Regions from separate parts of the Comamonas serinivorans genome, predicted to be linked through region 1. Evidence: riboswitches for the same ligand, from Rfam matches in the RefSeq annotation. Region 1 holds a riboswitch; each other region holds the start of a gene.
The links. A riboswitch is a leader RNA that binds a small molecule or an ion and turns the genes downstream of it on or off. The one in region 1 is predicted to bind cobalamin.

Region 2: another riboswitch for cobalamin. It lies ahead of CCO03_RS16045 (TonB-dependent receptor); the one in region 1 lies ahead of CCO03_RS11300 (TonB-dependent receptor domain-containing protein).
Region 3: another riboswitch for cobalamin. It lies ahead of CCO03_RS19270 (TonB-dependent receptor); the one in region 1 lies ahead of CCO03_RS11300 (TonB-dependent receptor domain-containing protein).

Annotation. Positions count from the first base shown of each region.
Region 1 covers NZ_CP021455.1:2,660,207-2,669,754, forward strand. Annotated here, with positions in the region: gene CCO03_RS11290 (ABC transporter substrate-binding protein) at 1-183, opposite strand, end outside; gene CCO03_RS11295 (bifunctional adenosylcobinamide kinase/adenosylcobinamide-phosphate guanylyltransferase) at 374-1,063, opposite strand; gene CCO03_RS11300 (TonB-dependent receptor domain-containing protein) at 1,067-2,980, opposite strand; cobalamin riboswitch at 3,060-3,329, opposite strand; gene CCO03_RS11305 (CaiB/BaiF CoA transferase family protein) at 3,524-4,738, opposite strand; gene CCO03_RS11310 (undecaprenyl-diphosphate phosphatase) at 4,897-5,721, opposite strand; gene CCO03_RS11315 (hypothetical protein) at 6,192-6,563, opposite strand; gene glnS (glutamine--tRNA ligase) at 6,784-8,661, shown strand; gene CCO03_RS11325 (restriction endonuclease) at 8,666-9,548, shown strand, end outside.
Region 2 covers NZ_CP021455.1:3,761,636-3,771,183, forward strand. Annotated here, with positions in the region: gene CCO03_RS16035 (VRR-NUC domain-containing protein) at 1-144, shown strand, start outside; gene CCO03_RS16040 (ATP-dependent DNA helicase) at 141-2,666, shown strand; cobalamin riboswitch at 2,894-3,149, shown strand; gene CCO03_RS16045 (TonB-dependent receptor) at 3,276-5,402, shown strand; gene CCO03_RS16050 (ABC transporter substrate-binding protein) at 5,562-6,416, shown strand; gene CCO03_RS16055 (FecCD family ABC transporter permease) at 6,689-7,735, shown strand; gene CCO03_RS16060 (ABC transporter ATP-binding protein) at 7,729-8,550, shown strand; gene CCO03_RS16065 (enoyl-CoA hydratase) at 8,714-9,499, shown strand.
Region 3 covers NZ_CP021455.1:4,494,817-4,504,364, reverse strand. Annotated here, with positions in the region: gene CCO03_RS19280 (FecCD family ABC transporter permease) at 1-437, opposite strand, end outside; gene CCO03_RS19275 (ABC transporter substrate-binding protein) at 434-1,435, opposite strand; gene CCO03_RS19270 (TonB-dependent receptor) at 1,537-3,804, opposite strand; cobalamin riboswitch at 3,935-4,211, opposite strand; gene recX (recombination regulator RecX) at 4,659-5,111, opposite strand; gene recA (recombinase RecA) at 5,424-6,488, opposite strand; gene CCO03_RS19255 (MarR family winged helix-turn-helix transcriptional regulator) at 6,721-7,245, shown strand; gene gshB (glutathione synthase) at 7,363-8,310, opposite strand; gene trpC (indole-3-glycerol phosphate synthase TrpC) at 8,490-9,290, shown strand; gene CCO03_RS19240 (uracil-DNA glycosylase) at 9,373-9,548, shown strand, end outside.

The sequences.
Region 1 (9,548 bases):
CCCGAGCGCGCAGACCGACTCGGTCAACGACGGCAACAGGCTCACGATGCGCTGCGGCGGCCGCTTGAGCTGCACCAGGCGGCCGTGGTCATCGCGGATCTGAATCGCGCGCGGTGTGGTCAACGTGGCCTGCGGCCCGGCGGGCGCCGCCGCGGCCGGCATCGACGCCGTCAAGAGGGCCACCAGCAGCCCGGCGCACCCGGCAGCGCCAAGCGCCACGCGTGCAAGCGTCGCGAACGACCGACGGGGACGCGCGGCCCATGCGCAACCCGGGTCGATGGCATGCGGAGTATCGCGCCCTTGCCGTTTGTTTGTCATCGCCGAGTTCACCATACTGCCTTCACCTCTTTGCACCGAAGCCGCCACAACAGCCTCAAGCCTCGCCCTTGGCCATCAGCGGCAGGCCCGCCACCATCAGGCACACGCGCTCGCACCGGGCCGCCACCTGCTGGTTCAGGCGCCCCAGCGCATCCACGTAGGCGCGCACCTCGGCACCCATGGGCACCACGCCCAGGCCGATTTCGTTGCTGACCAGCACGACCGGGCCGGCGCAAGCGGCCAGGGCCTGCAGCAGCTCGGCACTGCGGTCAACCAGGGCCTGCACCTGCAAGCCCGTCGCCTGATCCTGCACCGATGCGGCCACGGCTTCTCCCCCGGCAGCGGCATCGGCAGCCTGGGCGCTGGCTTCACCACCTGGCCCACCGGGCGGGGCGAACAGGACATTGCTCAGCCACAGCGTCAGGCAGTCGACCACGAGCAGGTGCTGCGGGTCATGCCAGGCCGGGCTGCGGCGGATGGCGCCGGCCAGGTCGAGCGGCGCCTCGATGCAGGCCATGCGCGGCAGCGCCTGCGCGCGGTCGGCGCGGTGCCGCGCAATGCGGTCGTGCATCTCGGCGTCGTGCGCCTGGGCGGTGGCGATGAAGCTGGCGCCATGCGCTGCGTCCTGCAGCCAGCGCGCGGCCAAGTGCTCGGCCCGGCGCGACTTGCCGCTGCGCTGGCCGCCCAGCACCAGCTCGCGCGCCACCACGCGCAAGGCCTGGGGGTTCGGGTCTGCGGCCCCCATGGCTCAGAAGCCCGGCGTCCAGCGCAGCTCGGCGTAGGCGGTGCGCCCGGCCTGGGCATAGCCGCGGGCCAGCTGGTACTGGCGGTCGGCCAGGTTGTCCACCCGCAGCAGCAACTGCCAGTCGGGGGCCAACCTGGTGCTGGCGTACAGGTTCAGCACCCCGAAGCCGCCCAGCCGGCTGGTGTTGGCGGCGTTGTCGTAGCGGTGCGAGGTGGCCTGGAACTCGCCCCCCAGCGTCCAGCCGCCCAGCTGCGTGTCGGCCCCCAGCTTGAGCAACTGCTTGGCGCGGCGTGCCAGCAGCTTGCCGGTGTCGCGGCTGTGCGGGTCCTGCAGGTCGATGGAGCCGCTCAGGTTGACGCTGCCCAGCCGGTGGCGGGCCGCCAGCGTCAGGCCCTCGTAGACCGCGCGGCCGCCGTTTTCGTAGCAACCGAAGGCATCGGCGCAGGGTCCGGCCGCGCCGAACGCGATCAGGTTGCGCACGCGGTTCTGGTACAGGGTGGCTTCGACGCTGCTGCCGCCATCGGCCCAGCGCAGGCCCAGCTCGACGTTGCGGCTCTTTTCGGGTTGCAGGTCAGGCGCGCCATACTGGCTGAAGCGGTGGTACAGCGTCGGCACCCTGAAAGCAGTACCAGCCGCTGCCGTCACACGCCAATTCGGTGCAAACTGATACCCCCATGCAAATTGACCCGTGGTGGCGCCCCCGAATTCGCTGTCGCGGTCGTGGCGCAGGTTCAGCTGCAGCGTGTGGGCGCCGCCCTGCCAGCCCCAGCCCAGGGCCAGCGCGTTCTGGTGCCGGCTGGTGTCGATGGGGTCGTTGACCAGCGCATCGCCGCGGTGTTCCAGCGTCAGGCTCAGCCGGTGCGCGCCCAGGCGCAGCGTGTTCTGAAACAGCGCGTCGCGCAGCGTGGTCTTGGTGGCGTAGGGGTCGGGCGACGTGCGGTAGCGCGTGGTCGACTGGCTGACCGACAGGCGCGAGTCGTAGACCTCGCTCCACCGCGCCGCCCAGGCCAGGCTGGCCGTGGTCAGCTGGTTGACGCCGTGCTCGTCGATGCCCTGGGTGCCAAAGCCGTCGTACTGGGCGTCCATCTTGCTGTGGCTGAAGGCGGCTTCGAGCCGGTGCGCACCATTGACCTGCCAGCCCAGGCGGGCGTTGGCCGCGGTGTTGCGGTAGCCGTCCTTGTCGGGGTTGTAGGCGGCGTCGGGCCGGGCATTGAAGCCCGAGCTGGTGGCGCGCGACGCGCCCAGCGCGTAGTCCACCGCCCCGGCCTGGCCGCTGATGCCGGCCTCGGCCCGGCGCGTGCCCTGGCTGCCCAGGCCCACGGCCACGTTGGCCTTGGGCGCGCCGTCACCCTGGCGGGTGTAGATGAGGATGACGCCGGCCACGGCGTCCGAACCGTACACGGCCGCCGCGGGCCCGCGCAGGATTTCGATGCGCTCGATCTGGGCCAGCGAAATCGCCTCCCAGGGCGCGCCACCGGTCGATTGCGAATCCACGCGCACGCCGTTGACGTAGACGGCGGTGAAGCGCGTTTCGGCACCGCGGATGTAGATGCTGCTGGTGGTGCCGGGGCCGCCGTTGCGCACCAGCTCCATGCCGGGTTGGCGCGCCAGCAAATCGGCGATGTTGACCGCGCCGCTGCGCTGCACGGCCTGGTCGTCGAGCACGGTGACATCGGCCAGCACCTGCGCGGCCGGCTGCGGCGTGCGCGTGGCCGAGATGACCACATCGGGCAGGCTGGCGGCAGCGGCCGCCAGCGTGCCGGCGTCCGACCGCTGCGCGGACACGGTGCCGGGATTGGACACATCGGCCGCCTGGGCCTGAGACTGGGCCTGAGCGCCAGGCGCGAACGACGCACACAGGGCCGCAACGGCCAGGGGCAGGCAAGCCTGCGACGAGAAGGGAGAATGGGACATCATGGGGAAACAGCCTGCAAGGCGCCAGCATCCCCGCCAGCGCGCACCGCAACACGACGCACGCCTGCCCTGTCTGGCAGAACGCACCTCGACCGCGTTGGCTGATATCCGGGCTGACGCGTTCATGCCCGCACGTCGCCTTCCCAGGTGCTTGTTCAAGGCATCCCAGTGGCTGAAACCGTCGTCATGAGGTGCGGGCCGTGATCCGCATTCAGCCGATCCACAGCGCGTCTTACCGTTGCGGGGGCAGCGCAGGTTCGGCAACCGTGCCCGGGTGGGGGGTCCCTCCTGCTTCCCATTGAACTGCGGCGTGTGAACCACGCCTGCGAGCACCAACGTGGGCGCGATTGTACGGGCGCCCCTGGTCGCGCCCTGCAGCACAGGCGTCAGGGGACTGAGCCATCGCCCATCACGCCAGGCTGGACCATGTCGAGGTACGCGTGGCGCGGCGCATGGGTCCGCCGGGAAGCCCTGGCCTTGCGGGCTTGCGCCGGCCATCCGCCTGCGCGGCGACCGTGGTGGACGGGCCCGTCAGGCCGGTTGCCGTCAGCCCAGGGCGCCGGCGGCGCGCAGCTTGGCGATTTCGTCGGCGTTGAAGCCGTAGTCGGCCAGCACGTCGTCGGTGTGCTGCCCCAGCGTGGGCGCGGGCCCGGCAGGCCGTTTGGCCACGCCTTCCAGGTGGAACGGCGAGCCGATGGTTTCCTCGTCACCCAGCGGGACGATGGCCCCGGCGATGCGCATCTGCTCGTCGTCGTGCATGTCCTCGACCACGCCGATCACGCCATAGGTGATGCCTGCGGCATCGAGGCGCCGGCGCCATTCCTTCAGGTCGTGCTGGATGAACACCTCGTCCAGGATGGGGATCAGCGCCAGGTGATTCTGGCGGCGCAGCTCCGGCGTCGCAAAGCGCGGGTCCTGGGCCAGGTCGGTGCGCTCCATGGCCTTGAGCAGCGGGGCGGACTGGGCCTCGTTGAGCACGGCCAGGTTGATCCAGCGGCCGTCCTTGGTGCGGTAGCTGTTGCCAAAAGCATTCACGGTGTGCGTGCGCGGCGGGCGGTACTCGACCGGCACCTGGAACAACGCAGCCTGCGCCATCCAGGCGTTGGACCACACGCCGCAGGCCAGCAGCGAGGTGTCGACGTGGCTGCCCTCGCCCGTCATCGCGCGGCGGTACAGGGCCGTGACGATGGCCGCATACAGCGTCATGCCGCTGGGCATGTCGCCCATGCCGGGCAGCGACCGGATGGGCTGGCTTTCCTCGCTGGCGCGCATCAGGTCCATCAGGCCGGTGCGGGCCCAGTAGACGGTGGAGTCGAAGCCGGTCTTGTCGGCCTCGGGGCCGGTCTCGCCGTAGGCGGTGAACGAGGCGTAGATGAGCTTGGGGTTGAGGTGCTTGAGGTCTTCGTAGGTGATGCCGAGCTTGCGGCGCACCGGCAATGGCTGGTTGGTGACGAAGACATCGGCCTGCTCGACCAGGCGGTGCAAGGCGGCCAGCGCCTCGGGCGTCTTGAGGTTGAGGGCGAGGCTGCGCTTGTTGCGCGACATCAGCTCCCAGGGGTAGTTGCGGTCGGACTCGGGCATGCCCGGCGCGCGGTACAGCTCACGGAACGAATCACCCGTGTGCGGCTCGATCTTGATGACATCGGCACCGAAATCGCCCAGCACGGTGGTGGCCACGGGCGCCGCGATGAAACTGGCGCAATCGAGCACGCGAAGGCCTGCGAAAGGCAAAGCGGAGGGGGACGCTTGCACAGTGGACATGGTCGGTTCGTTTCCTTGGGTCAAAGCCGGCAATGTGACCCCAAACCGACCCGGACTGTGTGATCTGGGCGACAAAGCCTGCTGCCATCATGGAGAACATTACATGGCAGTATGCTGCACTTTCCGTTGTTCAAAGAACGGAAATTGCCCCATACTACTCACTCACTCCAGACGATCCAACCCATGTAATGGGTCAACAGGATGAGCAGGCCAAAGCCGATGCGGTACCAGGCAAACGGCACGAAGGAGTTGCTGGAGATGAAGCGCAGCAGCCAGCGCACGCACAGCCAGGCGCTCAAGAACGCGAACACCAGGCCCACCAGAAACATGGGCAGGTCTGCCCAGGACAGCACGTCGCGCGCCTTGTAGAGGCTGTAGACGCCGGCGCCGATCAGGGTGGGAATCGCGAGGAAGAACGAGAAATCCGTGGCCGCCTTGCGCGACAGCCCCAGCAGCATGCCGCCGATGATGGTGGCGCCCGAGCGGCTGGTGCCGGGCACCATGGCCATGCACTGCACCAGGCCGACCTTCACCGCGTCCAGCCAGCGCATGTCGTCCACGCTGGCGACCCGGGTCTGCGACTGGGGCCGACGCTCGGCCCACAGGATGACAAAGCCGCCGATGATGAAGGTCGTGGCCACCACCAGCGGCGTGAACAGGTTCTCCTTGATGGCCTTGCCGAACAGCAGGCCCAGCACCACGGCGGGCAGGAAGGCCAGCAGCACGTTGACCGCGAAACGCTGCGAGTCACGGCTGCGGGGCAAGGTCACCACGGTGTGGCGGATGCGCTGCCAGTAGACGAGGATGACGGCCAGGATGGCGCCGGTCTGGATCGCGATCTCGAACACCTTCTCGCGCTCGCCATGGAAATCCAGCAAGGCCCCGGCCAGGATCAGGTGGCCGGTGGAGGAAATGGGCAGAAACTCGGTCAGGCCCTCCACGATCCCCATGATCGCGGCCTTGATCAACAACAAAACGTCCACGTCGTCCTTCCTGGTCAGTGCCAGCAGCAAAAGGCGCAAATCTTAGCCAGAAGGCGAAAGCCCCCGGCCACGTCCGCCTGGCTTTGGCGTCCGGTTGGGCATGGCCGCGGCCGCACTCGTGGCGCACGCCCGGCGTGCGGGCGGACCACCGCGCATGGTGCGCGCGGTTTGGGCACAGCAAGCCCGGGCGCCCCCCGAGGCACCACCCTTGTGCTCTGCCCAGCCGGCTTTCGAGCGAATGTTGAACGGCGGCCACTGCATCACGATGGCGGCGTTTCGCGCCGGCCTGTGCATACGGACGAGGTGTCCGCGCCGGTCCACCTGCGTCGCCCGTTGCGTCCGTGCCTGCGAGGTAAGCCGCGACCCGAATGGCACGGAGTCGTTCCTTTCCGCGCGGTTGCCTCACCTTGGCGGGCAACAAAAAGCCGCCCCAAGGGCGGCTTCAGAGACAGACCCGCGCAGGCCTCGTGTCAGCGGTGGCCGTGACCCCGGCCCCGGTGGTGGCCATGACCGTGGCCATGGCCGCGCCAGTGGCGGTCATCGCGGTAATACCGACCGCCGTAGTAGTAGCGCGGGGGCGGCGGTGCGTAATAGACGGGGCGCGGCGGCGCGTAGTACACGGGCGGCGGCGGGGCCACGTACACCGGAGCCGGCGCCACGTACACCGGCGCGTTGCCAAACCCCACGCTGACGCCGGGTGCGCCCACGCCCACGTTCCAGTACACGTCGCGCGCCTGCGCCTGGCCGGCCACGCCCAGGGCGGCAGCCACGGCCACACCGGCCATGACCGCCCAGCGCTTCACGCGGCTGGATCGGGGGATCGATTGCGTCAAGTCATTCATCACTTGGCTCCTTGTCCTGCCGAGCGTGCACGGCACGCTCCAAAAAAATGAATGGCGCGGTGGCCCGCCTGTGGCGCGGCACCCGCCTGAGACCCTAACGCGGACGCGGGCTCGGGCGTTGTCACCATAAGCGTTTCCGGCGTTGCCAGATGTAAGCCATCGGGATTCACCCGGGCCATGAAGGCCTGGGTGAAAACCCGAGCCAACTACAATTTGCGACATGAACACGCCGCATCCGAGTGCCCCTGCCTCCCCTGAGGCCGATACCCCCGCCAAGCCCAGCCATTTCCTGCGCCAGGTCATCGAGGCCGACGAGGCCGCCAACACCTACGGCCAGCGCAGCTGGGGCGGCAGCCCGGGCGATGCGGCCCACCACCGGGCCGGCATCGTCGACCCGGCCAAGGTGCGCATGCGCTTTCCACCCGAGCCCAATGGCTACCTGCACCTGGGCCATGCCAAGAGCATCTGGCTGAACTTCTCGCTCGCGCACGACCACGGCGGCGTCTGCCACCTGCGGTTTGACGACACCAACCCCGAGAAGGAAGAGCAGGAGTACGTGGACGCCATCCGCGAAGCCCTGCGCTGGCTGCGCTACGACACCGAATTCGCCGACGGCCTGGCGCCCGAGAGCGCTGCCTGCATGGCCCCGCGTGAGCAGGCCCACGAGTACTTCGCCAGCAACTATTTCGACTTCATGTACCGCGCGGCCGAGTACCTGATCGAGGCCGGCCTGGCCTATGTGGACGAGCAGACACCCGAGCAGATGAGCGCCAACCGCGGCGACTTCGGCACACCGGGCAAAAACAGCCCTTTCCGCAGCCGCACGCCGGCCGAAAACCTGGCGCGCTTTCGCGAGATGCGCGATGGCCAACTGCCCGATGGCGCTGCCGTGTTGCGCGCCAAGATCGACATGGCCAGCCCCAACATCAACCTGCGTGACCCGGCGCTCTACCGCATCCGCCATGCCACGCACCACAACACGGGCGACCGCTGGTGCATCTACCCCATGTACACCTATGCGCACCCCATCGAGGATGCGCTGGAGCAGATCACCCACTCGATCTGCACGCTCGAGTTCGAAGACCAGCGCCCGTTCTACGACTGGCTGCTGGCGCGGCTGTGTGAAGGCGGCCTGCTGGATGCGCCCTCGCCGCACCAGTACGAGTTCGCCCGCCTGAACGTGACCCACATCCTCACCAGCAAGCGCAAGCTGCGCCAGCTGGTGGAAGAAGGCCACGTCGACGGCTGGGACGACCCCCGCATGCCCACGCTGGCGGGCCTGCGCCGCCGTGGCTACACGCCCGAGGCCATCAAGCTGTTCTGCGAGCGCAGCGGCGTGACCAAGACGGGTGGCGCCTGGACGGAGTACGCCGCCCTCGAAGCAGCGCTGCGCGACACGCTGGACCCGGTGGCCGCACGCGCGCTGGCCGTGCTCGATCCCGTGGCGCTGCACATCGTCAACTGGGAGGCGCTGATGGGCGCCGGCCACCTGGAGCCCTGCCACGCGCCGGTCAACCCGCACGACGAAGCCGCGGGCCAGCGCCACTTCAGCCTGGGTGCCGACCTGTGGATCGAGCGCGAGGACTTCATGGCCGTGCCCAGCAAGGGCTTCCGCCGCCTGTACCCCCCCTACACGGGCGGCGACGGCCAGCCCAAGGACGGCAACAAGGTGCGCCTGAAGTACGGCTATGTCGTGCAGTGCACCGGCTTTGAGCAGGACGCCAACGGTCAGGTCACGCGCGTGCTGGCCGAGCTCATCCCCGACACCAAGAGCGGCACGCCGGGCGCGGACAGCGTCAAGGTCAAGGGCGTGATCGGCTGGGTCGGCCAGGCCGACGCCGTCGCCATCGAGGTGCGCAACTACGAGCGCCTGTTCAACGCCGAGCACCCGGGCAGCGCCGAGCTGACCGAGGAGCTCAACCCGAACAGCCTGCACACCGTGCAGGGCTGGGGCGAGCCCAGCCTGACGCAGGCGCAGCCCGATGTGCCGCTGCAGTTCGAGCGCCTGGGCTACTTCGTGCGCGACAGCCGTGCCTTTTCGCAAGACCGCGACCACCTCGTCTTCAACCGCACCAGCGGCTTGAAGGACAGCAAATGAGGCCATGAGCAGCCGCCCCCGCGCCGACCTGGGCACGCACGCGTCGCTGGGCCTGGTCCTGGCCGCTGCGGGGCTGCTGCTTGCCCTGTCCGGCATGCTGACCTTGTGGTTGGCGGCCGAGTTCAGCCTGTTTGGCCTGAGCCTGCTGGTGCTGGGGCTGGTGGCCGCTGGCCTGGCGTGGTGGTCCGAGCGCCACAGCGCCGGCCCGCTCGACGACGACTTTCCCGAAACCGAGCACCAGGGCCCGGGCAACGGCTGGCTGACCACGGTGCTGCAGCGCAAACCCGGCACCGACCTGCCGCCCGACGTGGCCGAGGACGCGCCGCCCCCCACCTCGGCCGTGGCCAAAGAGCGGGTGCAGTATGTGCTCACCGCCGATCAAAAATTAACGGCAGACGGGGCATACCCCACAAACCATGCAGCCACCGTGGCGCCACAGGTCAGCGATCGCAGCGCCGCCCCGCAGTGGTCCCCCGAGGTGTGGCAGCACATCGAATGGCGGCGCCTGCTCACCGTGGTCACGGGCCTGTTCATCCAGGTCGGGTTTCAGCCCTCGTCGTTCAAGGCCGTGGGCCTGACCGGCGCCGACGTGGTGCTCAGCTCGGGCAAAGGCCCCTTGCTGCTGCGCTGCATCGCCACGCGTGCGGGCATTTCGCGCGCCGACATGCGCGCCTTCGTGCGCGTGGTCAAGGCCCAGCAACTCGTGCACGCCACCCTGGCCACCGGCGGCCAGGTGTCGCCCGAGGCCCGCGCGCTGGCGCGCGAGCATGGCATCCACACGCTGGATGGCGAGCAGCTGCTCAAGCTCATCGCCACACGCACGCCTGCGCAGCAGCACACCCTGCACCTGACCGCCTATGCCGGCGCCTACTGGCGCCCCAGCTGCA
Region 2 (9,548 bases), 1.1 Mb from region 1:
TCAAGGGCACCAGCGCTGCCGCCATCGCCGCTGCCGCCCACGCCAGGCGTTGCGGCTTCGGCGCCCCCCAGCCCTGCAACACGCCGGGCCCGCATCGCCACGGCCGTCACCACACCCGCAGCCCGGCGCGAGGCCCTGCCATGAACCCGGCGACCGTGGCCGTGCGCGCGCTGTGCGAGTTCGCCGCGCGATCGGGCGACCTCGACCTGCGCTTCACGCCCGCGCCCTCGGCGCTGGAGGGCATGGCCGGCCACGCGCGGGTGCGCTCGCGCCGCGCGCCCGGCTACGAAACCGAGGTCACCCTGTCCGGTCTGTACCAGGACGCGCTGCAGGTGCGGGGCCGCGCCGACGGCTTCGACCCCGAGGCGGGGCAGCTGGAAGAGATCAAGACCTACCGCGGCCAGCTGGACGGCGTACGTGACCACCACCGCGCCCTGCATCAGGCCCAGGCCCGCACCTATGGCCACCTGCTCTGCCAGGCGCGAGGGCTGACGCGGCTGCGTGTGGCGCTGGTCTACGTCAACGTCGACACCGATGCAAAAACGGTGCTCACCGAAGACTGCACCGCCGCCGAGCTGCAGGCGCACTTCGACCAGCTGTGCCAGCGCTACCTGAGCTGGGCCCGCGCCGAGGCCGCGCACCGGCTGGGCCGCGACGCCGCCATGGCCGGTCTGGCCTTTCCGCACGGCGACTTCCGCAGCGGGCAACGCGAGCTGTCCGTGGCGGTGTATCGCGCTGCGCGCCAGGGTGCACAAACGGGCAACGGGGCATGCCTCATGGCCCAGGCGCCCACCGGCATCGGCAAGACGCTGGGCACGGTGTTCCCCATGCTCAAGGCCATGGCGCATCAAGGGCTGGACAAGCTGTTCTTCCTGACCGCCAAAGGCACGGGCCAGGGCGTGGCGCTGCGCGCGCTGGCCCAGCTGCAACCACCGCCCTGGACGAACGAGCCCGCGCCGTCGCCCGCCTGTGCCACCGTGTCGTCCGATGCGGCATCCGCCACACCATCCGATGCCGCGCCCGATGCCGCGCCGGACGCAGCGGCCTGCCCCGCTGACGACCCACCCCTCGCGCCCGCTGCGCCCCGCCTGCGCGTGCTCGCCCTGCTGGCGCGTGACAAGGCCTGCGAGCACCCCGACAAGGCCTGCCATGGCGAGTCGTGCCCGCTGGCGCGGGGCTTTTTCGACCGGCTGCCGGCCGCACGCGCCGCCGCGCCGGCCCTGGCCGACTGGCACCCGGCCAGCGTGCGCACCCTGGCCCTGGCGCACGGCATCTGCCCCTATTACTTGGCCCAGGAGCTGGTGCGCTGGAGCGACGTCGTCGTCGGCGACTACAACCACTACTACGACAGCAGCGCCCTGCTGCACGCGCTCACGCGCGAGCAAGGCTGGCGGGTCGGCGTGCTGGTGGACGAGGCGCACAACCTGGTCGACCGCGCGCGCCGCATGTACAGCGCCGAGCTGTCGCCCTTCACGCTGGCCGCCGCCCGCCAGCAGGCCACCGGCCCGGTGCGGACGGCGCTGGACCGCCTGCGGCGCTGCTGCACGGCCCTGGCCAGCACGCAGACCGCCGACTACGCCGTGCTGGACGCCGTGCCGCCCACGCTGCTGACGGCGCTGCAGCGCGTCACCCAGGCCGTTGGCCAGGCCCAGGATGCAGGCCTTCAGGCGCTGGGCGAGGACCTGCTGGCCCTGCATTTCGAGGCCCTGCAGCTGCTGCAGCTTGCCGAGCAGTTCGGCCCCCACGCGCTGTTCGACATCGCCCGCCTGCCCGCGCGCGCTACCGATCGGCCGCACGCCCGCGCCAGCGCCGTGCTCGGCATCCGCAACGTCATCCCCGCGCCGCACCTGGCGCCCCGGCACGCCAGCGCGCAAGCCACGGTGCTGTTCTCGGGCACGCTGAACCCGCCGGCCTTCTACCGCGACCTGCTGGGCCTGCCGCCGACCACGGCGCAGGTCGACATCGACACGCCCTTCGCGGCCGACCAGCTGCAGGTGCACGTGGTGCGCGAGGTCTCGACGCGCTGGGCCGATCGCGCGCAATCGCTCACCCCCATCGCCGACCTCGTGGCGCAGCAGCACGCCCGTGCACCGGGCAACTACCTGTGCTTTTTCAGCAGCTTCGACTACCTGCAGCGCGTGGCCGAACGCCTGCGCGAGCGCCACCCCGCGCTGCCGCTGTGCCTGCAGACCCCGGCCATGGACGCAGCCGGCCGCGAGGCCTTCCTGGCCGGCTTCACCGAGACCAGCCGCGTCGTCGGCCTGGTGGTGCTGGGCGGCGTGTTTGCCGAAGGGGTGGACCTGCCCGGCCGCCGGCTCATCGGGGCCTTCGTGGCCACGCTGGGCTTGCCGCAGCTGGGGCCCGTCAACGACGCGATGCGGCGCGTGCTGGCCCAGCGCTTCGGCGCACGCCAGGGCGACGACTACACCTACCTCTACCCCGGCCTGCGCAAGGTGGTGCAGGCGGCGGGCCGCGTGATCCGCAGCGAGGACGACCGCGGCACCATCCACCTCATCGACGACCGCTACGGCCGGCCCCACGTGCAAGCCCTGCTGCCGCGCTGGTGGCGGCTGCAGGCGGCTTCTGCGGCTACCGCGCCGGTGTCCGGGTCGGCGCCGGCCCCCTCGCCCTCAGCGAGCCACGCTGAGGCGGCGCGCCACGCGTGAACGCCCGGTGCGGCGGGGCGCCGGCCCGCACGCCGGCGAACGGCGAACGGCGAACGGCGACGCATCCTTCATGGTCTTCATGGCGACTTGAAGGCAGTACAGTCCTGCTACCGATATTTAACAAAAGGCCATGGGTGCATACCTATCCTGGTTGTCACCGGGCACGCCATTTTCGCGTCGCGTGCGCGGCCTCGTCCCGCGCCGCGTGGGCTACACTCCGCCGCGCTGATTTCAGCCCATGCACAGGTGCTCGCTTCGCGAGTGAAACGGGAACAAGGTCGGGTCAACCCCGCAAGCCTTGGCTGCCCCCGCAACGGTAGACAGACAGCACGCCCCGCGCTTCGCCCTCTGGCGAAGCGCAACCACTGAGTTCAGTCTGGCCACGGTCTCCACGTGGCCCAGACGCTTGGGAAGGTGGGTGTGCACCTCGACCTCAGGGTCGATGCTGTGAGCCCGGAGACCGGCCTGTTCGTGGTTCGCCATGCGCTCCTTCGGGGGCGCATGACCTCATGACTGTCTGCGGGGTGTGGACGGCGTCTGAGCCTGTGGCCACTCAGCGCCGCACGCTCTGGCTTGCCGTGTCACATCAGGTGGAATGAGACCTTTGACATGACCCAAGCCACTCCGGCCGCTCGCGCCGTTCGTCCCGTGTTGCGCCCAGCCCATGCGCTGCGCCCAAGCCCTCTGCTCGCATCCTGGATGCTGTGCTGCCCCCTGCTCGCCACCGCGCAGGACACGCTGCCCAGTGTGCAGGTGACGGCCGACGCCGTGCCCTCGGCGCTGCAGACGCCTGCCACCTCGGGCACCCACTTGCCCGTGACAACGCAAGACCTGCCCGCCAGCCTCAGCGCCATCACCGCCCGGCAGGCCGAAGAACGCGCCGACTTCGGCGTGGCCGATGCCGTCACGCGCACCGTGGGCCTGACCAGCACCGCCTCGCCCGGCAACGGCGGCATGGCGTTTTCCAGCCGCGGCTTCAGCGGCGTCAACTCGGTGGGCGTGGCCGAGGACGGGCTGAGCCTGCCCGTGGCCGCCGGCACCATCACCTACCCCAATGCCGCCTGGGGCTACGAGCGTTTCGAGGTCTTGCGCGGCCCCGGCTCGCTGATGTTTGGCAGCGGCACGATGGGCGCCACGGTCAACGCCATCCGCAAGACCCCCAGCGCAGACCGGCAGACCGAGATGCTGCTGGGCGGCGGCCAGCATGGCACCGCCCGCGCCGGCCTGGGCACCACCGGTGCGCTGGCACCTGGCCTGAGCTACCGCATCGACGCCTATGGCGAGCGCACCGATGGCGAGCGCCCACTGGGCCGCAGCACCAACGCCAAGCTCATGAACGCCCTGCGCTGGCAGGCCAGCGACACGCTGCGCTTTGACCTCACGGCCGACTTCAGCGACACCCAGCCCGAGCGCTACTTCGGCACGCCCACCGTGGATGGGCGCGTGGCCCGCGCGCTGCGCCACCAGAACTACAACGTGCGCGACAGCGACATCCGCTACCTGGACCGCCGCGTCAAGTTCAAGGGCGAGTGGCAGGTCCGTCCCGGCCTCACGCTCCGGAACGAGAGCTACCACTTCAGCTCGGACCGCCACTGGAAAAACATCGAGGCCTACGGCTACAACCCGGCCCAGCAGACGGTGGCGCGCTCCGACTACCTGGAGATCGGCCACGACCTGACGCAGAGCGGCAACCGGCTGGCCTTGTTGGCCGAAGCGGGCCAACACAAGCTCGCCGCGGGCTGGGACCTGTCGCGCTCGCGTTTCAAGGCCTTGAACAGCTCGCCCTACACGGGCTCATCGGTGGTCGATGCCCTGAACCCGCAGCATGGCGTGTGGGACAGCCCCGATCCCTACGCGCTCAAGCTCTCCAACGCCATCCGCCAGAACGCCCTCTACCTGGAAGACGCCTGGCAGCTCCACGACCAGTGGCTGCTCATGGCCGGCCTGCGCCGCGACTGGTACGACTTCGACCGCCGCGACGTGGTGTCGCAGGCCACGCTGGCCAAGAAGCTGGCCGGCACCTCGTGGCGCCTGGGCCTGACGCACACGCTGAACGACCGCACCAACGTGTACGCCCAGGTCAGCACCGGCCACGACCCCGTGACCAGCCTGTTGTCGCTGGCCGCGTCGCAAAGCGGCTTCACGCTGAGCCGTGGCCGCCAGGTCGAGCTGGGCATCAAGCAGCAGCTGCCCGACCCGCGTGGTGAGTGGGCGCTGGCCGTGTACGACATCCGCAAGGACGACATCATCACGCGCGATCCGCTGCAACCCACGGTGTCCATCCAGGGCGGCAGCCAGTCCTCGCGCGGCATCGAACTGTCGGGCGCGCTGCAGGCCAGTCGGGCCTGGCGCTTCGAGGGCAACCTGGGCTGGGTCGACGCCCAGTTCGACGAGCTGCGGGAAGGCGCCACCGGCATCGACCGCTCGGGCAACCGCCCGGCCAACGTGCCGCGCGTCACCGCCAACGTGTGGGCGCACTACACCGTGGGCGACTGGCGCGCCTCGCTGGGCCTGCGCCACGTGGGCAAGCGCTACAGCAGCAACGCCAACACCACCTACCTGCCGTCGTACGTGGTGGCCGATGCCGTGGTCAGCTGGCGCATGAACCGCCAGGTCAGCTTCAACCTGGTCGGGCGCAACCTGGCGAATCGCCTGTACGCCCAGTCGTCGTACGGCAGCCAGTGGCTGCTGGGCCGCGGCCGCCAAGTCGAGCTCAACGCGCAACTGCGCTTCTGAGGCATGCGCGTCACCGCCCTTGCCCTCCTCCTGGCGCTGGCACTCGGCGCGTGTGGCCCGCGCAGCGCGCCAGCGCCAGCTCACCCAAACGCAGTACCTGGCGTCACCGTCAATGTGTGCGGCGTACCCACCGCATACCCCAAGGAGCCCAAGCGTGCCGTGACCTACGACGTGGGCATCACCGAGATGTTCCTGTTCCTGGGGCTGGCCGACCGGCTGGTGGGCTACGCCGGCATCCCCGATGGCAAGGAGATTGCGCCCGAGTTCGCGCCGGCGCTGGCGCGCCTGCCCAAGCTGTCCACCCAGGGCATGAACCTCGAAACGCTGGTGAACGCCGGCACCGACTTCGTCTTTGGCGGCTGGAGCTACGGCTTTCGCCAAGGTGGGGTGACGCCCGAGCTGCTGGCCCGCCACGGCATCGCGTCGTACGTGCTGACCGAGTCCTGCATCCACGTGGCCGCACGCAGCGAGGTGCGGCTGGAAGACGCCTTCGACGACATGCGCCACATCGGCGCCATCTTCCGCTCCTCGGCACAGGCCGACCAGCAGGTGGCCGTGCTGGCACAAGGCCTGGCGACCCTGCGCCGCGAGATGGCCGGCGTCACGCACCGGCCGCGCGTCTTCGTGTACGACAGCGGCGACAAGCTGCCCACCACCTCGGGCCGCTACGGCATGCCCCGCGCCATGCTGCACGAGGCCGGCGCCGACAACCTGTTCGACGACATCGCCAGCAACTGGCCCCAGGGCAACTGGGAGGACGTGGTGACGCGCGACCCCGAGTGGATCGTCATCGTGGATTACGGCCACCCCAGCGCCGAGGGCAAGCGGCACTTCCTGATGCGCAAGCCCGAGCTGGCGGGGGTCAGCGCCATCCGCCACCAGCGCTTTTTCGTCATGACCTACGCCGAGGCCACGCCCGGGCCGCGCAACGTGGCGACCACGCAGCGCCTGGCCGCCGCGCTGCACCCCGAACGGCGCATCACCGTCGACCCACCCGCACTGGGCACGCCATGAACAGCCCCCGCGGTGCCACGCCCCCCGGCGCCCACCGTGGCGCCGCACCGCCAGCGGCCGCGCCTGCACGGGTGCGCGACCTGATGCCCTTGCGTTCGCATGCGCCCGACCTTCTGCAGGACCTGCCAGGCCCAACCGGGGCAGGCGCGGGCGGCGACGGCGCACGGCTGAGCCCATCCAGCCCCCACACGCCAGCGCGTCCAGACCCGGTGCCCCTGCGAAGCGATGCGCAGCGAGGCGGATGTGCCGAGCGCCGGCCTCGCGACGGCAGATTGCTCCTGCTGGCCCTGGCCGTGCTGCTGCTCGCGGCCGGCGCCGCATTGTGCTGGGGGTCCAGCGCCGTGCCGGCCAGCCAGGTGTGGGAGGTGCTGCGCACCGAGGCACTGCACGCCCTGGGCCTGCCGGCGGTCAGCGAGGCCTCGCCGCAGCACCAGCGCGTCGTCTGGTTGATCCGCATGCCCCGCGTGCTGCTGGCGGCCGTCGTGGGCGCGGGCCTGGCCGTGGTCGGCGTGGCCATGCAGGCCCTGGTGCGCAACCCCCTGGCCGACCCCTACCTGCTGGGCGTGTCGTCCGGTGCCTCGGTGGGTGCCGTGAGCGTGCTGGCCTGGGGCGCCCTGGCCAGCGCCGGCCTGTTCGCGATCACGCTGGGGGCCTTCGCGGGCGCGCTGCTGGCCACCACGCTGGTCTACCTGCTGGCGCTGCAGCAAGGGCGCGTGCTGCCCACGCGCCTCATCCTCAGCGGCGTGGCCGTGGCGTACACCTGCATGGGCGTGACCAGCCTCATCACCTTGACGGCGGGGCAGCGCGAGCTGGCCGCCTCGCTGATGACCTGGACGCTGGGCAGCCTCTCGGGCAGCCAGTGGATCAGCCTGCCGGCACCGGCCCTCATCCTGCTGCTGGGCCTGGCCGTGCTGTGGGGCAGCGCGCGTGAGCTGAACGTGCTGCGCTCGGGCGACGAATCGGCGATCAGCCTGGGCCTGAACGTGGCGCGCTTTCGCCGCCGCATGTTCGTGCTCGTGTCGCTGATGACGGGCAGCCTGGTCGCGGTCAGTGGCGCCATCGGCTTCGTCGGCCTGGTCATCCCCCACATCACCCGCATGCTCATCGGCCACGACCACCGGCGGGTGTTGCCCGTGGCTGCCCTCATGGGCGCGGCCTTCCTGATCGCGGTGGACCTGCTGGCCCGCACGGCGTTTGCCCCCATGGAGCTGCCCGTGGGCGTCATCACCTCGTTGATCGGCGGCCCCTTCTTCATCGGGATGCTGGTGCGCCAGGGCCGGCAAACGCGCCGAGCCGACAAAGGCGGCCCCGCATGCTGACGGCCACCGACTTGGTCTGGCGCGCGGGTCCCGCCGGGAGCCGCCCGTACGTGGGCCGCCCGTTCGTGGGCCGCCCGTTCGTGGGCCGCCCCATCGTGGGCCGCCCCATCGTCAACCAAGTGAGCCTGCAGGTGGCGCGCGGCGAAACCCTGGGCATCGTCGGCCCCAACGGCTGCGGCAAGTCCACGCTGCTGCGCCTGCTCTACCGCGTGCTGACACCCACGCAAGGCCAGGTCCACCTCCACGGGCAGGACATCTGGCGCCTGGATGCGCGGCAGTTTGCCCGCCAGGTGGCCGTCATGGGCCAAAGCCCGCCCGCGCTCGAGGGCCGCGTGCACGACGCCGTGATGATGGGCCGCTACCCCCACCAGTCGCGCTGGTCGCACGACAGCGCGCGCGACCGGGCCATCGTGCACGACTGCCTGCAGCAGGTCAGCGCCAACCACCTGGCGAACGCTACGCTGGCCAGCCTGTCGGGCGGCGAGCGGCAACGCGTGCTGCTGGCGCGCGCCCTGGCCCAGGAGCCCGAGCTGCTGTTCCTGGACGAGCCCACCAACCACCTCGACATCCGCTACCAGCTGGAGCTGATGGCCTTGATCACCCGCCTGCAGCGCACCGTGGTGGTGGTGCTGCACGACCTGAACCTGGCCGCCGCCCACTGCGACCGCATCGCCCTGCTGCAAGGCGGCCGCATCGCCGCCATTGGCCCGCCGGCCGAGGTGTTCACGCCGGCCCACATCGGCCGGGTGTTCGGCGTGCGCGCCCAGGTCGAAACCGACGCCCAGGGCAAGCTGCGCATCAGCTATGCGCTGTGAATCCAGGGGTATGCACCCGTTCTCGATCTGGTTACATCGACAACCGATGCATACCCATCACGACTCTGGTTTGAGCCAGCGCATCACCCTGTCCGCCACGCGAAACGCCACACCGCGGCGGCGCTGGACAATGCCCCATTCACCACCAACCCGGAATGCGCGCATGACCACCCCCTCCCTCGTCCTCATCGATCGTCCCGCCGACGGCCTGGCGGTGGTCACGCTGAACCGGCCCGAGGCGCTGAACGCCTTGTCCAACGAATTGCGGCGCCAGTTCACCGCCGCCTTTGACACGCTGATGCAGGACGGCACGCGCGTCGTCGTGCTGGCCGGCGCGGGGCGCGCCTTCTGCGCCGGCCTGGACCTGCGCGAGCTGGGCGCGCGGGCCCAAAGCGGCCAGGCCGCCTTCGGCATGGAGCGCGAGCTCAACATCGTGGGCGCCATGGAGGCCTTCGCCGGCCCCATCATCGGCGCCGTGCAGGGCGCCGCCGTCACGGGCGGCTTCGAGGTCGCCCTGGCCTGCGACCTGTTGTTTGCCGCACCCGACGCCCGCTTTGGCGACACGCATGGCCGCGTCGGCATCATGCCGGGCTGGGGCATGTCACAGCGCCTGTCGCGCCGCATCGGCATCGCGCGTGCCAAAGAGATGTCGCTGACCGGCAACTACATCGACGCCGCCACCGCCGAGCGCTGGGGCCTGGTCAACCGCATCGTGCCGAACGACGCGTTGCTGGCCCAGGCCGTGCAACTGGGCAAGGACATGCTGGAGCTGTCGCCCACCATCCTGCCCAAGTACAAACGCCTCATTGACGAGGGCTTTGCCACCACGCAGGCCGAAGGCCTGGCGCTGGAGCAGCAATACGCCCGCGAGTGGAACAACGCCAACACCCAGGACGTGCTGCCCGGCGGCGGCATGGCCGCGCTGCAGGCCCGGGCGCGCAAGGGCTGAACACCGCACCGGCACCGGCGCCCCGCGCCGGCGGCCTGTACGCAAAGGG
Region 3 (9,548 bases), 1.8 Mb from region 1:
CCGCCAAAGGCCAGCACCGGCAGCAACCAGGCCTGGGGCAGGCCCAGCGGCACCAGCAGCGCCACGGTTGCGCCCAGCGCCGCGCCGCCCGAGGCGCCCAGCAGGTAGGGCTCGGCCAAAGGGTTGCGGAACACGCCCTGGAACACCGTGCCGGACAAGCCCAGCAGCGCGCCCACGCAGGCCGCAGCCAGCACGCGCGGCAGCCGCCATTCCCACAGCAGCCGGCTGCGCAGGCTGTCGCCGTCGGTGATGGCCCGCCACAGCTCGGCCGGCGAGGCCCACTGGTGGCCGGCACAGGCGCCGAACAGCAGGCACAGCGCCAGCACGCCGGCGGTGAGTGCCCAGCGGCGCCAGTGGCTGCGGGGCCGGGGTGCCGGTAACGGCGGAGATGCGGGGGCCGGTACGGGCGGCGTCAGGTCGGATGGCTGCACGGTCATGCCAGGCCCCCGGCGCGCAGCGCCGCGATCTGCCGCGCCAGCGTTTCCACGCCGGTGATGGTGCGCGGACCGGGAATCAGGAACTCGGCGCGCGACACCGTGAGCGCCCGCTGCCGGCGCACGGCGCGCGCATCGCGCCAGCCCGGCAGGCGCAGCAGCTCGTCCAGCGCCGCCTGGGTGCCGGCGAACAGCAGCAGGTCGGGGTCGGCGGCCAGCGCGGCCTCGGGCGACACCTGGGCCAGCGTGCCCAGGCCGGGCAAGGCGTGCCGGGCGCCGGCGCGCACCACGGCTTCGCCGGTGTAGGTGTCGGGGCGAGCCACCAGCAGCATGCCGTTGCCCATGCGCCCGGTGATCAGCAGGGCACGCGGCCGCGGTGCGCCGGCGGTGGCGGCATCGACCCGCTGCAAACGCGCTTCGAGCGCGGCGGCCAGGGCCTGGCCGCGGTCCGGCACGCCGGTGGCCCGGGCCACCAGCCGCAGGTTGTCCACGACCTCGGCCAGGCTGCGGCTGAGCAACACCACGATGGGCACGCCGATGCGCTCCATGGGGGCGACCAGTTGATGCGCCGCCTGCCGGGCCGGTGTGACGATGACCAGGTCGGGCCGCTGCGCCACCACGGCATCGACCGAGAAGCCCAGCCGGCCGCCCACCTTGGGCAGGCCCAGCACCTCGGGCGGGTAGCGGGTGTAGTCCTCGACGCCGACGATGCGGCCGGCCAGCCCCAGCGCGCTGACCAGTTCGGTGTTCGACGAAAAGATGGTGACGATGCGTTGCGCCGGGGCGGGCAGGCGCACCTCGCGCCCCAGGGCATCGCGCAGCAGCAGGCCAGGCGCAGCAGGCGCGGCGGACACGGGCTGGAACGCGCGCGAAGGCGCGGCAGCCGCCTGCGTGCCCAGGCCCCACGCCGCCAGCGCCGACACCAGGGTGCGCCGGTGCACGGCCCCGGGTGGGTTGGCCTGCCTGCGGATCCGCGCGGCGCGGTCAGGCAAATGCACCATGAAAGGGGTATCGGGCTGTTGCCGTTTTATATGAAACGGCAGTGGCGTGATACTGCTTCTTGTTGTGCCGAGATTGGGCCGCCTGCCCCACGCGCTGGCCATCAGAACTCGGCCTGCAGGCCCACCTGCCATTCGCGGCCGGGCATGGAGGTGCCGCAGCCGCCGTTCTGGAACGCCGGGTTGGCGATGCAGGGCTGCACGTCGCGCGCGATGAAGATGGGGTGGCGGTTGAGGTTGAACAGGTTGTTCACCCCCGCGAACACCTTCACGCGCGGGCTCACGCGGTAGTCGCCGCGGAAGTTCCAGACCGTGAACGCGCCCTTGCGGTGGATCCAGGTGCTGCTGGGCTCGCCCTGGGGCACCAGCAAGTTTTCCTCGGTGTCGTACCACATCGGCCCGCGCAGCAAGGCCGTGAGCTGCATGCTCCAGTCGCCCGCGTGGCGGTCGGTGCCGTGGGCCAGGCGCAGGCCGGCCGCCGCTTCGTACTGGTGCATGCGCTGCACGCGGCGGGTGTTGGCCGTGGCCGCCGCGCCCTTGTCCTTCATGGTGAAGTGGTAGTAGCCATTGCCGAACACCGTCAGCGTGTGGCCGCCCAGGCGCGAGCCCAGCAACTGGCCCACGTCGGCGCTGACGCCCAGCTCCAGCCCGCGCGCGACGATGTCGGCGGCGTTGTTGGCGTAGTCCGAGGTGTTGGTGGCGGCGCCGCGCGAGACGGTGGTGATGCGGTTCGCGATCGTGTTCTGGAACAGCGCCGCATCGACCTTCCAGCCCGGCTGGCGGTAGCTGCCACCGACCTCGAACTGGCGGCTGGACTCGGGCTTGAGCTGGGGGTTGCCGAAAATGCGCCCGCCGCCCACGGCGGTGAAGTCGGCCGACAGCTCGCTGGCCGTGGGCGCCCGGAAGCCTGTGGCCGCGCCCACGCGCAGGTTGAGGGCGTCGTCCACCTTCCAGGTGGCGCCGGTGGACCAGGTGAGCTGGTCGTAGTCGCGCGTGGTGGTGACGGCCAGCGGCACGTTGGGGGTCTGGTCGAAGCGCGTCGCGCCCCAGGTCTTGCGCACGCCGGCGCGCACCGTGACGCGGTCGCTCCACAGCGTCTGCGCGTCTTCGAAGTAGAGCGCCTTGGTGTGTTCGGTCTGGTTGTTGTCGTAGGGCGCAACCTGGCCGGTGGGGCCACCGGGCATGGCCACGCGCACGCGGTCGGAGCGCAGGCGGTTTTTCTCGTAGTCGAACCCCACCAGCAGGTCGTTGCTGGCGCTCAGGCGAATCCGCGGCTGCAGGCGCAGGCCCGTGCCTTCGAGCACGCGGCGGTTGTCGTCGCTGGCCGTGCCGGGCACGGCGCTGGTGCCGGAGCGGATGACCGGCGAGGCCCAGTTGAACTCGTCGACATCGCGGAAGCTGTACAGGTGGGCCAGCCAGCTGACGCGCTCGCCGGGCAGGGCGCCGTGCCAGGTCAGGTCGGCCGACTGGTTGTCGCGGTTGTCGCGGCTGTAGGCGTTGGCGCCCGAGCCGCGGAAGCCGGCGTTGTAGATGCCGTCGGTGCGCAGCTGCAGTGCCAGCCGGTGCAGGTTGTTCAGCTGCCAGCCCAGGGCACCCGTGGCGCCGCGCCGTTTCCAGCTGGTGTTGGGCAGGCTGCCACCGCCGCTGCCCGACTGGTAGTCGCCGCGGCCGCCGGCGTTGGCGCCCAGGTACCAGTCCCAGCGGTCGGTGGCGCCGCTGAGCTGGGCTTCGGTGCGCCACAGCCCCCATCCGCCTCCCACGGCCTGTACGCGGTTGCGGCCGCCACTGGCGCCGTTGCGCAGGATGATGTTGATGACGCCGCCCATGTTCTGGCTGCCGTAGACCACCGACGCCGGCCCGCGCACGATCTCGATGCGCTCCACATCCGACAGGCTGAGCTTGGAGAGGTTGGCCGTGCCGGCGCGGCGGCCATTGAGCAGCACCAGCACCTGGCCGCGGTAGTCGCGCCCCTGGCCATCGGTGGTGGCGCCGCGCAGGTTCAGCGAGGTCTGCGCCGCCGTCCATTCGCTGAGGAAGCCCACCGCGTGCTCGGCCAGCAGGTCGGTGAGGGATTTGGCCGACGAGCGCTCGATGTCCTCGCGGGCGATGGTCTGGGTGGTGGCCGCGATGCGTGCCCGCTCCTCGGGCCGTGCCGTGGCCGTCACGAACATGGGCTCCAGCGCGTCGCTCGCGGGCGGGGTGGCGTCAGGGGCCTGGGCCCAGGCCGCAGAGGCCCAGGCGACACAGGCCAAGGCGCAGAGCCGGGTGGTCTGGCGCAGGGGCTGATGGGCACGGGGCAGCGGCTGGGCAGGCGCAAGGCGCGCGGGGTGGCTGGCCAGCCAGGGCAGGTCGAAGGGGAAGCAGGTCCGCATGGTCGTTCCAGAGGCGCTTCGCTCTCCCGCGAAGCGTTGGATCAGGGCACACGCCGCGGTCACGCGCGCCGTCTGGAGCAGGGCAAGACCCGGCCTGCCGCCTGCCCGGACATGCGCCTTCCCGCGGCATCCGAAGCGATGGGAGCAGGCCGGTATCCGGGCTTGCGACAGCTGGCATCGGCCAGGGGCCATGCGCAGCCAGGTCCCGCGCCTTCCCACGCCTCAGAGGGCGCAGTGACCATCGACTGGCGGAGCCAGCGATCTGCGGACCGGATGTGTCGCTTACCGTTGCGGGGGCAGCGCTGGCCTTGCGATAGGTGTTCCCGTCGCGCACCAGCTTCCCGTTTAACCTGCGGGGCGCGGCCGTGTGGCCAGCCCGTTCAGGCACCTTCTCATCGACGCGAACCGCGGGTCGCCTTGCAGCGGCCGCGTGTTCGCAGCGCGAGATTATGGGGGAAGCGCCGTGGCGCGAGCCACCACGGCGCGGCCTGCGGCCCTGTGCCGCGACTCGCCCTGGGCCTTGGGGGCCTGCGCTGGCGCAGGGCGGCAGGGCGTGGCCGCCACACCGCGACGGCCACATCGCGACCCCCGTGCGCTGGACACGGCCGGTGCGCACGTCCTGCCCGACGGTGGTTTGAATGCGAGTCGAACGATGTCGCTGGGCTCGCTGGCGGTGACGGGCAACCGCTTCAAGCGCGCGGGCGCTGCGTGCCGCTGAATCACGCGACCTTGATGCAGTATCCATCCATCGCCGTTTTCAGCAAAACGGCAATGCCTTCATACCCCATGGCATGCATCCGCGATGTCACGCTGCCGCAGGTGGCCGGCCACCAGATGCGCAGCGGAGGCCCGCATCACGCCTCGTCGTCGCGCCAGAGGCGATCGAGCAGCTGCGGGCTGAAGCCTCGGCTGACCATGAAGCGCATCTGCTTGGCGCGGGCCTGGGGCGAATCGGGCCGCTCGCCGAACTTGCGCTGCCAGACATCGCGCGCCCGCGCCAGCTCGCTGCCCTGCAGCTCGGCCATGCTGGCCGCGATCAGGTCGGCGGGCACGCCTTGCTGGCGCATGAGCTGCTGCACGCGCGCACTGCCGTAGCGCGGCGCCTTGCGGTGGACCAGTGCCTCGGCCGCCCGTTGGTCGCTCAGAAAATCCCGGGCCACCAGCCAGTCCAGCACGGCCTGCAGGTCGTCACCTTCTTGCACGTGGCGCGCCAGCTTCTGCGCCAGCTCAGCCCGTGAGTGCTCGCGCAGGCTGAGCAGGCGCAAGGCGCGGCCTTTGAGGCTGAGGGGCGTGGCGGCAGGGGACATCGGAGCGTGGAACGGAAGGCCTGGATCAGGGCATGGTGGGTCGGAGGGACCAACGGCACCAGCCGCTGTGGGGAGGGATCAGGTGGGTGACGGGCATCAGGCCTGAAGCCGTCGAGCGTTGGGCCATCAGCCTGGCCGCGCCGTCGTCGGATGGGCGGCCGGCCGGCCTCGCCAGGGCGTCGCCTGACACCGGCCCCAGGCGAGATGCGCCGCGCCATCGCCACCACGCAGCGCGCGCCGCCATGGGCGGCAGACGCAGCCCAGCCGTGGCCCGAGCAGCGCGCATCGCCAGCGGCCGCGGCCGCCCAAGGGTCACACCTCGTCGTCGCTGCTCACCGGGGCGGCCACGCCATCGGTGGGGAGCAGGGCGATGCCCAGGGACTCGCGCACCTTGTTCTCGATCTCGATGGCCAGGTCCGGGTTCTCGCGCAGGAATTCGCGCGCGTTGTCGCGGCCCTGGCCGATTTTTTCGCCGTTGTAGGCGTACCAGGCGCCAGATTTTTCGACGATGCGCGCGTTCACGCCCATGTCGATGATTTCGCCGTGGCGCGAGATGCCTTCGCCGAACAGGATGTCGAACTCGGCGGTCTTGAAGGGCGGCGAGACCTTGTTCTTGACCACCTTGACACGGGTTTCGTTGCCAATGGCGTTGTCGCCCTTCTTGATGGTGCCGGTGCGACGGATGTCCAGGCGCACCGAGGCGTAGAACTTCAACGCGTTGCCGCCCGTGGTGGTTTCGGGGCTGCCGAACATCACGCCGATCTTCATGCGGATCTGGTTGATGAAGATGACCATGCAGTTGGTCTTTTTGATCGTGGCCGTGAGCTTGCGCAGCGCCTGGCTCATCAGGCGGGCCTGCAGGCCCGGCAGCTGGTCGCCCATGTCGCCTTCGATTTCGGCTCGGGGGGTCAGGGCCGCGACCGAGTCGATCACCACCAGGTCGACGGCGCCTGAGCGCACCAGCGAATCGACGATTTCAAGGGCCTGCTCGCCAGTGTCGGGCTGGCTGATGAGGATGTCCTGCAGGTTGACGCCCAGCTTTTCCGCGTAGCTGGTGTCCAGCGCGTGCTCGGCGTCGATGAAGGCGCAGGTGCCACCCAGCTTCTGCATCTCGGCGATCGCCTGCAAGGTCAGCGTGGTTTTGCCCGACGACTCCGGGCCGTAGATTTCGATCACGCGGCCGCGGGGCAGGCCGCCCACGCCCAGCGCAATGTCCAGGCCCAGCGAGCCCGTGGACACGACCTGGATGTCGGCGATGGCCTCGCCCTCGCCGAGTTTCATGATCGAGCCCTTGCCGAACTGTTTTTCGATCTGGGCCAGGGCGGCTTGCAGGGCCTTGGCTTTGTCGGAATCGACGGGGGTGGTCTTGGCGTTCATGGTGGCGCTCCTGAAAAAGGTGGGCTGACGGGCCCGGCCAGGACAGGCTTGAAGGTCGTCGTCAACCCAATGACTGGATGAATGACCAGCACTGTATCCCAAGCCAGTAAATGCGGTAAAGTCAAAATATGGTCAGTTTTCCTGACTGATCAAAACCGCCCTGGCAGGACGCAAGCGCGCGAGCTCAGGCTTGACTGGCCTACATGGGGCCGCCACACGGGACAAGAACGCCATGACCCACACTTTGCCGGCGGGCGACGAACCCAGGGCGGACTTGCACGAGGCGGTGCTGCAGGACCGCTGGCGCGAAACCCACCTGGGCCGCCTGTTGGGCCACGCCGTGCGGCGCTTTGATGCGCGCGTGCTGGTGCTGATGGCCGCCAGTGCCGAGGCGCCGCTGGCCCTGTCCAACCTGGCACTGCGCGACAAGGTGGGGGCCGCGCACATCCACATCACGCGTCACCTGGCGTTGCAAGGCTCGCGCCTGACCGAGCTGGCGCAGGCCGCCGGCATGAGCAAACAGGCCATGGCCGACCTGGTGGATCAATGCGAGGCCTGGGGCTTGGTGGTGCGCGAGCCGGATCCACGCGATGCCCGCGCGCGGCTGATCCGCTTCACGCCGCTGGGCCTGGATTGGCTGCGGGCCTTTCGGCTGGCCGTGGCGCAGGCCGAGGCGGAATTCCGCGACGCCGTGGGTGACGAGGTGGCGACCGTGGTGGCCATCGGTCTCGAGGCCTATGCCGGCGATGCCGGCTGAGGCTACGCGGGGCAGCACACCGCAGTCTTCAGCAGGCTGGTGGATGCGTGGGCGGGAGTATGGATCTGTTGCCGTTCAATGGATAACGGCAATGAGGTGATACTCTGCTGTCTGAAATCAACCGCGTGCCGCTGCTTCGAGGGCGTCGATGAACAAGGCGGGCACGTCGCACCCGGTTTGGTCGTGGATTTCCTGGAAGCAGGTCGGGCTGGTGACGTTGATCTCGGTGATGCTGGTGCCGATGATGTCCAGGCCCACCAGCAGCAGGCCGCGTGCGGCCAGCAGCGGGCCGATGGCCTCGGCGGTGGCGCGGTCGGCGTCCGACAGGGGTTGGGCCACGCCCTTGCCCCCGGCTGCCAGGTTGCCGCGCACCTCATTGCCCTGGGGAATGCGCGCCAGGCAATGGGGCACGGGCTTGCCGGCGATGACGAGCACGCGTTTGTCGCCCTCGCTGATCTGCGGCAGGTAGCGCTGCACCATCACCGTGGTGGCGCCGTCCTGGTTCAGGGTTTCGATGATGGAACCCAGGTTCAGGCCGTCGGCCTTCACGCGGAAGATGCCCATGCCGCCCATGCCGTCCAGGGGCTTGAGGATGACGTCCTGGTGCTGAGCGTGGAAGTCGCGAATGGCCTGTGCGCTGCGCGTGACCAGGGTGGGGGTGATGAACTGGGGGAACTCGAGGATGGCCAGCTTCTCGGGGTGCTCGCGCAGCGCGCTGGGCTTGTTGAACACCTTGGCCCCCTCGCGCTCGGCTTGCGACAGCAGGTGCGTGGCGTAGATGAATTCCGCATCGAAGGGCGGGTCCTTGCGCATGACGATGGCGTCGAACTCGGTCAGGGCGCGCGTGGGGTGGCCGGTCTGCCGGAACCACTGCGCCGGGTCGCCCGTCAGCTCGATCTCGCGCACGGGGGCCACCACCGGGCTGCCGGTTTGCCAGCGCAGGTCGGGGGTGTCGCAGGCCGCGATGCGGTGGCCGCGCCGTTGGGCTTCGCGCATCATGGCGAAGGTGGAGTCCTTGTAGGTTTTGAAACCTTCCAGCGGGTCGGCGACAAACAGCAGGTTCATGGCGGTGGAGTCGATGGTGTAGGTGTGAAGCCGCATCCGCGGCACTGGCCGGCATTGTCGGCACAAACCGGGCCCGCGTCGTGCGCGGGGGCATGACGGGGGAGTGCACGCCGGCCGGCCCTGCGCCCTGGCCAAGGGGCCGGCACAATAGGCCTCTTTGCCAAGCTTGCGAGTTCGACGTGTCTGACATCCTGGAAAAAATCGTGGCCACCAAGCATGAAGAGGTGGCGGCCGCCCAGCACAAGGTGACGCTGGCCGACATCCGCGCTGACGCGGAAAGCCGTGTGATGACGCGCGACTTCGTGGGTGCCCTGCGGGCCAAGATCGCGCGGGGCCAGGCGGGCGTGATCGCCGAGATCAAGAAGGCCAGCCCCAGCAAGGGCGTGATCCGCCCCGATTTCATGCCGGCCGACATCGCGCAGAGCTATGCCATGGGGGACGGCAAGCTCAGCGCAGCCTGCCTGTCGGTGCTCACCGATCGGCAGTACTTCCAGGGCAGCTCGGACTACCTGAAGCAGGCCCGCGCCAGCTGCGACTTGCCGGTGCTGCGCAAGGACTTCATGGTCGATCCCTACCAGATCTATGAGTCGCGGGCGATGGGGGCCGATTGCATCCTGCTCATCGTGGCCTGTCTGGAAGACGGCCAGATGGCCGAGCTGGAGGCCATTGCGCACAGCCTGGGCATGGCCGTGCTCGTGGAGGTGCACGACGAGCGCGAACTGGCGCGGGCCCTGCGGTTGCAGACCCCATTGGTGGGCATCAACAACCGCAACCTGCGCACCTTCGAGGTGTCGCTGGACGCCAGCCTGCGCATGTTGGGCGAGGTGCCCGCCGATCGCCTGTTGGTGACCGAGAGCGGCATCGCCACCCGCGACGACGTGAAGAAGATGCGCGATCACGGCGTGCACGCCTTCCTGGTGGGCGAGGCCTTCATGCGCGCCCCGGAGCCGGGCGAAGCGCTGGCGACCCTGTTTGCCTGACATGGCTGCATCCTCCCCATCGGCCCTGGCGTGGCTGTCCACGTGCGCCAACGACCTGGCCGGCACCGGCTGGCAAGAGGATGTGACCGACTTTCTGGCGGGCGAGACGGGGCAGGCCCTGTGTGCCCGCCTGGATGAGCGCCTGCGCGCGGGCGTGACGGTGTTGCCGCCCGATCCCTTCCGGGCCCTGCGGCTGACGCCGCGGCACGCGGTGCGGGTGGTGATCCTGGGGCAGGATCCGTATCACGGAGACGGGCA